4 regions of the Candidatus Kuenenia stuttgartensis genome follow, and region 4 is predicted to be linked to each of the others. Evidence: riboswitches for the same ligand, from Rfam matches in the RefSeq annotation. Region 4 holds a riboswitch; each other region holds the start of a gene.

Region 1 (3,154 bases), 2.0 Mb from region 4:
CTCCGTCTCATCCGCAGACCAGTAATACTCCGGTTCCAACGGACGAAGAATCTGCGACAATGCCGGGCAACTGCCCAACGCAAGCCCGTTCAGCAGCTTCGCCCAGTCAGTCTTAAGCTGCTCATGGAGCAGAACCTGCGCAGCCGCAATATCCTCTATACGCACAAAACAGTTGCCGTCCTTAACATAATCAATACCTTGCTTCTGAAGTTGCCGCTCCAGCCAATGACGACCATTGAGACAAATGAAAATATTAAACGGCGCCCAACTCTGGATACGAACATGACCAAAACCAAACACTGGATCATTAAAATAATGATACACAAAGACACACTTGCGGGGCGCCATTACCAACTCGAGCTTCTTGCTGGCCTTGTTGCCCTTGACCATCGGCGCAATACAAGGCTCTACCACACTCAACAGGCAGATGGAACCTTCCGTAATCCTCTTATCCGCCGCGATCTGGCGAGCCAACTTCTCCTTATCAACACCGCTGCTCATCAAATACCGCACCTCGATACCCAAATCTTTCGCCCGCGATTCACAACTGTCTCGCACCTGTGCCGTAAGCCCATTGACCCAACCGGAAAAATCCTTAAGCAGAATTCTCGCTTGGTTCATGAATGTTCCCATCCCACGCTCACTGGCCAACCACCGCAATGTCCCGCGAAAACGAATCCTGTCCAGACCGCTTATTGCACCCACGATCCTGTCTCGATATAATTCCATCAACTTATTCATAAGTAGTGTCCTCCAAATTGTCTGATTACTATTTACGAGGATACTACTATACTTTATAATAAACTAAAAATCACCTTTTTGGTTGCGGCCAAAGGCCGCGCTAGGCCCTTTGTGGTTAAACTTTATGTGCTTTGTGGTTATGATTTTCGCGAAGGGGATATTTCGTTAGAGGCAAACTGAATTAAACTCGTCTTAAATTCAGCCATGGGGAAATTTTTACCGGGGCATGCAGTTCCTTTTTGATGAACCTGGCTATGTAATATGATGTTCGATAAAGGGATGTCATATTTCGAGGAAAGATAACGGGTCAACCTAACCAGCGAATCAAATTGATCCTCAGAAGGTTTCCCGCCGTTTTCAAAATCACCCACGAGGCAAATGCCTATCGCCACCTGGTTGCAATCCATATTTGCCGTGTGAGCGCCATGAATTTGGTTCTTCCAGCGATTTCCTACCTCTATTTCTCCATCGCCAGAAAGAGTTCCATTGCCAATCACAAAGTGATATGCCAATCCATACTTCCACCCTTTCTTTTCTCTATGATAGGTATCAAACCGGGTTGCATTTCCTTTCTCTGAAGCGCTATGGTGTATAACAATATATTGCCACGGTCTTTCCTTTGTATCTATTGTATCTATCTCGCAAATCTGAGATATTTTTTGTGCAAATGCCGCTCTCAGCATATCGCTTTCCGATATCACCGTTCTTACCTCTGCGGAACTGCTGCTAATAAGAGGCAAGGCGCCAATAATACCTCCTGCCGCAACAATCATTGTTAACGACACATATTGAATAATCTTTTCGTATGTACGATTTCTCATTGTATTCATTTTAAATCACACTATAGTAATAAATAAAAAAGCCCTGCTACGGAATAAAATAAACGTTATACAGTTTTTTATTCGGTAGCAGGGCTTTCTTCACTGTTTAGCGGTATCGCGAAATTTTTCTCTTCATCCTTCTGCGGATTTTTTGTTTTACGCTTTGTGCGCCGCTGAATAAGTTAAAGACTCTTTGCTTTGCGTCCCAGCCTCACGACTGGTTTGCCTTTATCAATAGTTACTATAAAAAAGAGCTATTGTTTTAGTAAGTACATTATAAAATCATTCATTTTTTTGTCAATAATTAATTCGGCGTCAAATAAATAGCTCCGGGGGAAAAGCGCAAGGCGCAACCCTCAATCTGCAATTTTGCCGATTGCCAATTTCAGAAGTCAGAGTTTTTCGCGGACATCTGACCTCCGACCTCTGGCCTCTATTGAAAGCCGATTGTAGATTGCCGACCGCTCGAGTCCTTTATTTGATTTTATCATTTTGCAGTACACGGCGAAGCAATTCTTCACCCTCTTCCTTTTTTTGGGAAAGAAATGTTGCTGACAGAAGATGTTTTTCCTGCAACCATGAGGTAAAGTATCCGTTTTCGTTTTGAAAGGTATGGATGGCATTTGAGTGCGTCTCTTTTTCTCCCCATGACCTCCACAACTGAACCACCGCTTCAAATGCGATTGATGTCGCATCACGGTCTGGATATTTTATCAACAGTAGCAGTAAAGGGGCGGTCTCTTCCCTCGTTTTGTATTCTGCGATAAGGGCGTCCGTCTGTTTGCTTAAATGAAATACATTTTCTTCAATAAAATTATCGGATATATAGATATTATCCAGAATGATCTTTTCGTGAAAAAATTTCAGGCTTTCTTTCACAAGAGAATCCTCCGGCAAATAACGTACTATATCGGGGAGGATTTCTTTTTTGTAGGGCATTAAATCGATAATGGATTTACCAAAAGAAGTAATTTCTCCGCCAGAAATACTGCCCTCCCATGGCGCTACCTTTATGCAATACACATCATTCCATACACACAAGTAATTTTCAAACAAAGACGCCCTGTTGCCTAATGGTATCCCAATACCCGCACGGTCTTTTGTGAAGACGCCGAATGCGTCTTCCGCAGTTTCAAACTCCCAAACATCTATGGAAATCCTCTTCCCTGTATCATCTCCATACTCCGCATTCGTCACCCGGATAAACGAATACGCTAAATACAGCTCCGCGCCTCCATTTATATATTCATATAATTTTTCGCCTCCTTCGTAAATCCTCGGCTCTGCAATCCTTTTCCACTTTCCAAGTGTTTTGGGGAGAAAGTTGCCGGACGATACTATTTTTACAGACCTTTCTTTTTTTACCGTAGTTTGCGGCTGGATGCCTTCCACGACAATAGCGGAAGTCCCTAAAACGGGGCAGACCTTTTCACAGAAACCGCACCCTACGCAAACATCTTCTCTTACAAAAGGCCTGCGAATTTCCCGGCCTTGTTCGTCCACATAGGTATTAAAATGGATCGCCTTTGTCGGAACGGGGCACACCTCTTCACATACACCGCAATTAAAATCCTGCCATTCCTTCTTCAGTT
Region 2 (3,154 bases), 460 kb from region 4:
TATGTTCCGGAAAAATCTTACAAAACTTGTCCTCGTGAAAACGGGGAACTGGGAAGTAAACCGCCGTTAGGAAGTTTGGAAGTGGTTTTAACCTCTTCCAAACTATTTAATGAGGCTTTACTCCGCCTTACGGACGGAACTTCTTTCTAACGGGGTAAACGATGTATTTTTCTTAACGTGAACAAAAAATCAAGTGAAATACTTACGCAGGATAAAAAAAAGGCGGGGTAGCTGGGTAAGATTTTTCAAATCATTTGCTGGGTATTAGACTCAAATATTCTGAGACTAATTGGGCATTTTTGGAGCATTTATTCTAAGACGTAGCAGCTGGGAACTGATGAGTCAGAAAAATACCGGCAAAGGTATAGGAAGATACTCCAAAACGCAGAAGCCGAAAGCCCTCCTCCTGATGAAACGAACCGTAAGGGAAAAAGGGGGAGGGTAAAAAGGACAAAGGCACGGAATCTTCTGGAACGATTGAGGACGTATGAGGGTGATGTGTTGAGGTTTATGGACAATAAAAATGTTCCCTTTACGAACAATTTGGCAGAAAACGATATCAGGATGACGAAGGTTCAGCAGAAGATATCTGGCTGTTTTCGTTCTTTGGAGGGAGCGAAAATTTTCTGCCGCATTCGGAGTTATCTCTCGACCTGTCGAAAACAAGGTGTAAATTTGAGCCGGGCATTACAGATGCTATTCCGTGGCGAATTGCCTGATTTTGCTAGCTCGTAGCGACAGTGGGTGAAAATACGCTGAATAGATACCCGTAATAGTATAATACCGGGAAAAAATGTTTTTGCTCTATCTTAATGGAAATAATAATTGACATTTATTTTCTTTGTGGTACAGTACCGCCGAATATTTCATCGATTGAAAAAGGCAAACCAACCGCAAGTTTGGGACGCAAAGCCATGGGTCTTAAGCGTGAGTTCTTTATACGTAAAGATTGCCAGGTTGCCGAATTGAGATGTTCGCACTTTGCGAGAAGGATAAGAATTTTCGGGCCATTCATTACGCTTTCACCATATTGCAGAGATCACAAGTAGATTGTAGCGCATAATACTGAAAATGCTTAAGACTTATAGAAAATTATCGGGAAATCTTAACAAAGTGCTTCTGGTAAACGTGCATTATAATAAAGACCCAAGCCTTTTGCATTACTATGGTTTTGGGTCTTTTTTTTTGAATAAAGAAGGTAAAAAAACAGATTGAGATATACGAACGGTGGCATTTTTTTAACACAAAGATAAGGGATGAGTATATTTTTTACGTTTAGGCGCCAATTCGATGTATTTTGTGATGGTGTTGTCTTAAACAATTTTTTTTAATGGGAGAGTAAAAATGTTAAAACTTAGAAAGTGGGGGAATGCGGGTTTTACCCTGATTGAGCTGCTGGTGGTAATTGCCATTATCGGCATCCTTGCCGGTATACTGCTGCCGGTGCTTGGTAAGGCACGTGAATCGGCACGAAAGACGCAATGCGCATCAAATTTGAAACAGATTGGACTGGCGCTGAATATGTTTGCCAATGATAATGGTGAAGCTTTTCCCAATAAGGGTACAGGTATGACTTCCTTGGGACAATTGTTTAATACATATATTACTGACAGGAAAATATTTCGTTGCCCAAGTGATAGCGGTGTGACAGAGGAAAATAATTTAAAGTTAGCCGAGATGTCTGAAGGACCGCTAGTTGAGAACACTAACTTTACTATAGATAAATGTAGTTATGGTTACGATGGTAATCATACGGCAGCAGATGACCCAGGCGTAGTGTTGGCAGCAGATGCGCGAGGATCAAGTACCGCTGGCACTAATTCAGATAATCATAACCAAACCGGTCAAAATGTGCTTTACCTGGATGGACACGTGGAATGGAAAGGCACTGCCACATGCGGATATTATGAGGGTACAGCGTCAACGTATGATAATATTTACGCAGGAACAGGGGGCGGTACGGATACCGCAATATTACAATAATAATTTTTTTTCTTTCTCTTACTAAAAAGGGTGATATTCATAATGGATATTGCCCTTTTTTATTACTTGTTCAAGGGTGTCAATTACAATCCACCTTCATTTTCATGAGATACTTGCCATGTTCAAATTAAAAACCCGGGGGATTTCTGGTTTTACATTAATCGAATTGCTGGTAGTAATTGCAATTATTGGCATTCTGGTATCTATCCTCTTGCCGGTTTTGGGAAAGGCGCGGGAATCCGCACGTAGAACGCAGTGTGCATCAAACCTGAAGCATATTGGCCTGGCGCTTCGAATGTATGCTAATGATCATGATGGGGCGTTTCCTGCCGGAGGAAGCACGGGCATGGAATCGCTCGGCACATTATACAATAAATATATAATTGAGCGAAAAATCTTTCGTTGCCCAGGCGATAGCGACGTTAGCGAAGCGAATAATCTGAATCTGACGGCGGTATCGGACCTTTTGTCCCCAAATACTTCATTTACCACTGCCGGTTGCAGTTACGGCTATGACTACACCCACACACTGGAAGATGACCCGGGTGTAATCATAGCCGCAGATGCTCAGGGAACAAGCACTACCTGACGTTCAGACAATCATAATGAGACGGGACAGAATGTGTTATATTTAGATGGACATGTGGAATGGAAAGGCACTACCACCTGCGGATATTACAATGGTTCAACGTATGATGATATTTATTCCGGTACGGGGAATGGTACTGATACCTACATAGCACCGTAATGATTTTCCGGATTTTTCAGACGAAAAAAGAAAAGGATGCAATATTCTTTTTGAATAGTGCCCCCTTTTTTTGTTATAAAGAGAGAACGCTTACCATATTAAATTATAGGGGCGAAGCATTTGCCATAAATTGTCGCAAATGTATGCATACCCAAACTGACAAATGCTTCGTCCCTACTTTAAATTCGATTATCAAGAAAGGAGAAATGATGATACTTAATCCTGAAAAACACCTAAAAGACGCTAAACAAAGATTTTATAATTATATAGAGGAGGACGTTATCCTTTGGCTTAAAGAAAGAGGAATAAAGGCCAAGCCAGATGAGGTTGAATTTGTTTATGGCACAAAGGAACATTTTACTTCCACGGGATATACCGAAGGCTATTTTGCTGAATATTCAACAAAAGGGTGGAATAAGGTAC
Region 3 (3,154 bases), 640 kb from region 4:
GTCTGAAAGTCTTTCTGCACTGCAAAAAATGGTGAAAGATAAAAACAGAGATATTTGAAATACGAGTGAAATACAAGGTTTCCACGGTTGAAGAATTTGAGGAACTATACAAAAAAATGGGGGTTTTTATTGGTCTGAGGTTTTACCTCGCTGGAGTTTGCTTGGTTTTAACAGGGAAAATGTTATCATCATAAATTTTTATCTCAAATTTTTTAAGCATACCCAGGATAGAGTCAATATCCCTTTCTGATAACTCATTTTTCCATTTACTTAATTGTTCTATTTTGTTTTGTCTTAATGGCGAGATGCTACCAGTCATAGCACTTGGTACATTAACCTTATACCATAGATTTCGAGGTAATTCCAGATTGAGCCTATTAAAAATATAGGGTACTTCTTCATGAGGGTTCGCAATTAAATTTTCATAGAAAACGGTTATCCATAGTCTATTATTTCCATGATGATTTAATGGTATTATATTATCCAAACACCATTTGGCTGCTACATATTCTAGTGTTGTATTAATATTATTTAATATATGTTCATATTTTGTATATTTTTCAGGGAACTTCGTTTTTGGTATGGTAAATTTTGAACATGTGTACCAGTTCATTTTCATCTGTGAAGCAATTGCAGCACATGGATGCCTAAGAATATAAATAGGTGGCCTGATATCGAATTGCCTAACGAACCAAGGTAATAATGAATTTGCTCTTACATATTTAATAATTAAGAAATCTGCATTTTTTAATTGCGCTACCCTGGCATGTGAAATCATGAACGGTGTTAAATATTGTCCTCTAAAAAGGCTTTCGAATAACTCCTTTGCTTCAGGCCAATTATAATCTTCTGGAATGTACTGTCCCCACTCAAAACCTATTTCTTTAAACTTTGGGGAGCCATCAAGATGCAGTGGTTCAAACAACGGATACGTTTTTTCAATGTCACAAAACAACTCTTGTAGCCACGTAGTACCACTTCTCGGAGATCCTGTAATTATTATATTTTTCTTTGGGTCAAAATTATTGATAGATTCAAAATATTTTATTTTCTGGTAAGTCTGATAATGTTGAAATTTTTTACGATATTTTCGGGCGATATCTAATAGTAATCTCATCATAATACCTTATGCTTTGTAAAACGGATGTTGTTAGTGTAACCAACTGAGAAAATAAAATTACAAGCAATATTAAACATAACCAGGAGGGGCAGTGCAAGGGAATTTTAACTTCTTATGAGCTTTTAGAATGTGCAACCTTTGCACCTTGTTTAATCCGCTTTTGTCAGCGCTCATCTACGTGCTATTGCATTGCAGAATTTAGGTTGTAGTATATTTAGTTTTGAGAATATTTTTCTTAAAAATAGTTTTATAATTTTATTAAATATTTTCAAGAATTGTCGATATTTATAACAGTTAACGAGGTAAAACTTCAGACCAATAAAAGTGTTTGTAACCGCAGATTTCACAGATTACAGGGACAAAAGATAAAAATAATTTGTGGAATTTAATATTACAAAATCTGCGCGAACTGCGAAAGCTGCAGTTGTTGTAGTTACATTTAAAAAAACTGGACTCATTTGTAGAGATAAATCGTAAATAAAGATTTTTAAGTGAGAAGGGAGGAATCGCCAAATCTAAATATTGAGTTTTATGTTTGCTAACTCCTGATAAGAGATAGCAGACGTGAAAAAGGCAAACCAATCGTGAGGTTGGGACGCAAAGCCATGGGGCTTCGGAAATACCGAAGCTCGCCAGGTCACCATGTTTGTTAGTTAATCTTTTATTAGGAGCAATAGCAATGAAGCTAAGAATCAGCAGCGTAAGTATTTTCTTTTTAATATTTGCCCATATTTTTATTTTCAACGAAAAGAATTTTGCGGAAGAAAAAGCATATCAAAATATTTATGGCATACACTGGAATGATAAACCATCTGAGGACGTTAGCTATGCAAGGCAGATGGGGTATGATTCCATTGCGATAAATCCATCCTCAGAAGTTACAGACTATCACAATAATCCCAATTGCACAGGCCTTAAGTATTATCTGATCAACCCACAATGGTATCCACAGATTTTATCAGGATATAGCAGGGCGATAGACATTACGCAGCCTCTTTCAGAGGAAGCTAAGGAATTTTACAATCAGCGTATGGTATGGAAAAGCCATGATCCGTTTCCTTACAATCTGGCGACAGGTTATCACCCTGCCGGGTCTTCAGAGCAATTTTACGTAATGTGGGATTTTCAGCAACAGGCGGTTATTGATGAGGTAGTTGAAAATATTATAAGCCTGGCAAAGAGTTATGAAAACCCAGGGTTGCCGTTCACCTTTGGCGGATATATAATTGATGAGCCAAAGCTTGCAGGTGAATTTTACAGATTAGACGAAACGGGGAATAACATATCTGTAGATTTGTCTTATTGGACAGGAGCGGATCTGGGTTTGGTGCATGGCGCCATTACCCATGAGTATGCAACGTATTCAGAGGGAATGGCTGCATTTTACAAGAAATTAAGGACAAGGATTTCTCAGGAATTCACGAATTCTAAATGGATCGTTCAACCAACGTTGCTCTATAGTGAGTCGGACAATGATGAATGGATATATCAGGTAAAAGTCCGGGCAGACAAGGATGAGCTAACGCCGGATATGCTAAGCCAAAAAAGCCCGCAAAATACAAATTATGTAGATGATGCCAACAATTTTAATGCCGGGGTAGATATTACAAAAGACAAGGTTGGCAACTCCCAAACAAACGAAGCAGATGAATACAGGAATCGTCTTTTTGCAGCCAAGGCTGGCATTAACGGCGGCTGGTATAATTGGTTTGGGTGGTTTGGCGACACAGGAGATATGTCGGGTTTTAAGAGTATTACCGAGGTTTCTCCCCGACTCAAACTCATAAGGTGCATACCCAACTGGGATAATCTTAATAATGTGCCGCTCAGTGAACGTACATGGGATGGCAGTGTTTATCATAGTACAAAGAGTTATGCGGGGAGTGATGTCATGTATTCACGTCATCCAAAGACAGGAAAGCTTTTTGCTGTGTTTTTGACGTTGTCAGGGGCTATAACGCTTAATGTGGGTGAGACGGTAACCGCGGTGCAGCGGACTGACGGTTATTTTGTTGAGTCAGGGGATGGGAGCGC
Region 4 (3,154 bases):
ATATCCTGTATGCCGCCAACCCTTTTGAACTGCCTTTCCTGCAGAATTCTTAAAAGTTTTGCCTGCAGCAAAACCCCCATCTCGCCTATTTCATCAAGGAAAACGGTTCCCTTATCGGCAATTTCAAACAAACCCGGTTTACCGGCTGTCGCCGCGCCGGTAAATGCCCCTTTTTCATAACCAAATAATTCTGCTTCCAGAAGGCTTTCCGTCAGGGCAGCGCAATTTATATCCACAAAACGCCCTGATTTTCTTGCGCTTAACCGGTGCACCGCCCTTGCAACAAGCTCTTTCCCGGTACCGCTCTCTCCTTGTATTAACACCGTTGTAGAAGAACTTTTTGCCACCTGTTTAATAAGAGAATATATCTCTTTCATCTGCGGGCTATTGCCAATAATAATTCCGTCCGATTCTTCATCAAACGTCCATTGCTTTTCCTTTATTTCAAGCACCTCCTGGCGCAGCCCCTGCCTCCTTAATGCCTTTTCAACCACCGACCTTAACCTGTCAAGCTTAAACGGTTTCTCTAAATAATCGTATGCCCCTAGTCTCATTACTTCAACTGCCGAGTCTACGCTTCCATATCCCGTCATTACCACCATTAACGCGTTAGGGTCTTTCTCTTTTATTTTTTCAATAAGTTCCACTCCATTTATATTGGGCAATCTCAAATCCAGCAGTATCAAATCCGGCATAAATGTATCCATTTTCTCCAGCGCTTCTTCGCAACTACCGGCGGCAATTGCTTCATAACCCTGCGCATCTAAAAACTCCCTGACAGAAAGCCTGATTGTTTCTTCGTCATCGACAATAAGAATTATACCTTTCGGCTTCATTTATTTATCCTTCCATTAAAAACAAACCGTTCAATGTCCCACGCATTATAAAACTTAATTTTTTTCCCGTAAAAAAAATACTTTGAGTTCAGTATATCAAAACGTTTAATTTTTAAACACTACTAATCTTCCATTATCAACATCTGTTTAAAAATACGATTTCTCACACAATGTAGTATTTTTTTAAGAGGATACTTACACGTTTTTATAAAACTTATGCAAAATAATCAATTTCCGTGTATTCCGCGTGTTCCGTGGTTTAACTGGTTTTTATAAAACTTATGTACAAATTAAATCCCCTCTAAGCTGAATAGTTACCAGAAACATTTAAATGATTATGTAGCGTTGTCGCAAATTTTATACCACTGTTTATAGCCATACTTTAATCAGCCTGATCTAAAAATTTGTAACAGTTTAGATTTTTGGAAAAACAAAAATGCTCGTTCCCAAGCTCCGCAGACTGGGTCAAATGGGCAATTTTATCCTATTTTACGACAGGCATTCTCCACTTTAATGGGAAAACAGCACTAAATAGGGTCGAAAACAGGCATAATGCGAAGAGTTGTCCCCACTTTTGAGACAATAAAGTTCATTTGACCCAGTCTGTCCGGCTTGGGAACGTAATTGCGTTGGAAGCTCTAGCTTCCATTTAGCCGGCAAGCGAAGCTTCGTGTATTATTCGATTCAAAAGAGGTTCCCAAATATCTTGGGTAACATACTGAAAAGCCTCCAAGCTGACATAATGGGTTCATTCCCTTTTCCATTCGAAGCTGGAGCTTCTCAAACAATCCCGTTCCCAAGCCGGAGCTTGGGAACGAGCGGTTTTTTTCATAGGACTAAAGTATTACAAAAATTTTGATACCGGTAAAAATAACTATTGAATAACCCGTGGTAATAATGTATATTTCCCGCTTTTAATACAAGATTCATGAAAATATCGATAAAGGCAAACCCTGAGCAATCAGGGGACGCAAAGTAAAAGGTCTTTACTTACAGTACAAAGATAGCCTTACTACCGATAAGTGCTGAATTATTCAGCCTTCGACAGTAAGATTTTTTTTGATTTTAGACATTACTGTGCTTTATTCTTACATGACTATTATGGTTATACGGCTATGGTTATACGGCTATGGTTATACGGCTATGGTTATACGGCTATGGTTATACGGCTATGGTTATACGGCTGCGCGAAGCGCAGCCGTATACAGCACAGAGCTATCGCTTTCCGCCTTTGATTTATTTGAATGCACACAGATTCTTAGGTTCGGACAAATCACAGTAGCGAAAGCCAATACAAACTTTACGCTTCGTCTCGGCAAGTTCACACTCCGCACATATCTCTATCGTAACCACCTTCAGATTACACGCCTCAATAGTAACCAGCATGTCTGTTGTAAAGGCAAAACCCAACGTCTTTCTTATCATTCAGAACAAAGTGAGTTAAGTAGGATGGGCATTGCCCAACGAAAAACAAGCAATGCGAAAGAGTGTGTAATGTTTTTTCCCGTTCCAGCGCTCTCGCGTGGGAATGCAGGATCAGATGCCCTGTATCTCGAGTAATAATCCGGACTCAGAGCGTCCAAAACAATTTGTTGCCACGCAGAGCGCGGTAACAGGCAGAAAAGATAAACGTATCATGTTTTACACGTTAATAGAACAAATCCCATGTGCAGTAATTGTGACAGACATAAAGGGAACTATTGAATATGTAAATTCGCAATTTACTGAACTCACCGGCTATACCCGGGAAGAGGTTACAGGGGCAAATCCCCGCATACTGAAATCCGGCAGGACTGCTCCCGAAGAGTATAAACATTTGTGGGAAACAATTACCTCCGGCAAAAAATGGAAAGGGGTGTTTTGTAATAAGAAAAAAGACGGCAGTTTCTACTGGGAGAAGGCGTCTATTTCTCCCCTCATGAATGAGGAAGGAATGATAACACATTTTTTTGCGATAAAGGAAGATATAACAATACAAAAGCAAAATGAACAGCGGCATGAAATCCTGTATATACTGTCGAACATATTGATGGAGTCTGTTTCTGTTGATGAGGCTATTCCAAAAATACTCCAAACAATAGGCGAGGGAGAAATTGGCAGGCAGATCGGAGTTGACAGGGTATGCCTTGTGCTGTCCGGTACGAATAACGGCATGGCTGACAATGTTTATGAATGGTGCAACGAAGGCATACCCTCTCAAAGACGTCGATTTATGGACGTTTCCTTCTTCGCATTCACATGGTGGATGAAACACCTGCGTGCGGGCGATGTTATTCATATCCCACAGGTGTGCCGTATGCCAAAAGAAGCAGCGGCAG

What was found. A riboswitch is a leader RNA that binds a small molecule or an ion and turns the genes downstream of it on or off. The one in region 4 is predicted to bind cyclic di-GMP.
Region 1: linked by a shared signal. The riboswitch ahead of KSMBR1_RS15060 (peptidoglycan recognition protein family protein) and the one ahead of KSMBR1_RS22360 (hypothetical protein) in region 4 are both predicted to bind cyclic di-GMP.
Region 2: linked by a shared signal. The riboswitch ahead of KSMBR1_RS07790 (type II secretion system protein) and the one ahead of KSMBR1_RS22360 (hypothetical protein) in region 4 are both predicted to bind cyclic di-GMP.
Region 3: linked by a shared signal. The riboswitch ahead of KSMBR1_RS02675 (Ig-like domain-containing protein) and the one ahead of KSMBR1_RS22360 (hypothetical protein) in region 4 are both predicted to bind cyclic di-GMP.

The regions. Positions count from the first base shown of each region.
Region 1 covers NZ_LT934425.1:3,230,133-3,233,286, reverse strand. Annotated here, with positions in the region: gene KSMBR1_RS15065 (hypothetical protein) at 1-741, opposite strand, end outside; gene KSMBR1_RS15060 (peptidoglycan recognition protein family protein) at 879-1,562, opposite strand; cyclic di-GMP riboswitch class I at 1,643-1,799, opposite strand; gene KSMBR1_RS15055 (4Fe-4S binding protein) at 2,037-3,154, opposite strand, start outside.
Region 2 covers NZ_LT934425.1:1,686,805-1,689,958, forward strand. Annotated here, with positions in the region: gene KSMBR1_RS07780 (hypothetical protein) at 1-70, shown strand, start outside; partial or broken gene KSMBR1_RS07785 (IS66 family transposase) at 328-735, shown strand; cyclic di-GMP riboswitch class I at 872-965, shown strand; gene KSMBR1_RS07790 (type II secretion system protein) at 1,345-1,983, shown strand; gene KSMBR1_RS07795 (type II secretion system protein) at 2,102-2,572, shown strand; gene KSMBR1_RS20895 (hypothetical protein) at 2,606-2,731, shown strand; gene KSMBR1_RS07800 (hypothetical protein) at 2,938-3,154, shown strand, end outside.
Region 3 covers NZ_LT934425.1:590,409-593,562, reverse strand. Annotated here, with positions in the region: gene KSMBR1_RS02680 (sulfotransferase) at 143-1,120, opposite strand; cyclic di-GMP riboswitch class I at 1,683-1,765, shown strand; gene KSMBR1_RS02675 (Ig-like domain-containing protein) at 1,800-3,154, shown strand, end outside.
Region 4 covers NZ_LT934425.1:1,230,696-1,233,849, reverse strand. Annotated here, with positions in the region: gene KSMBR1_RS05620 (sigma-54-dependent transcriptional regulator) at 1-836, opposite strand, end outside; cyclic di-GMP riboswitch class I at 1,772-1,856, shown strand; gene KSMBR1_RS22360 (hypothetical protein) at 1,938-2,396, shown strand; gene KSMBR1_RS05615 (diguanylate cyclase domain-containing protein) at 2,377-3,154, shown strand, end outside.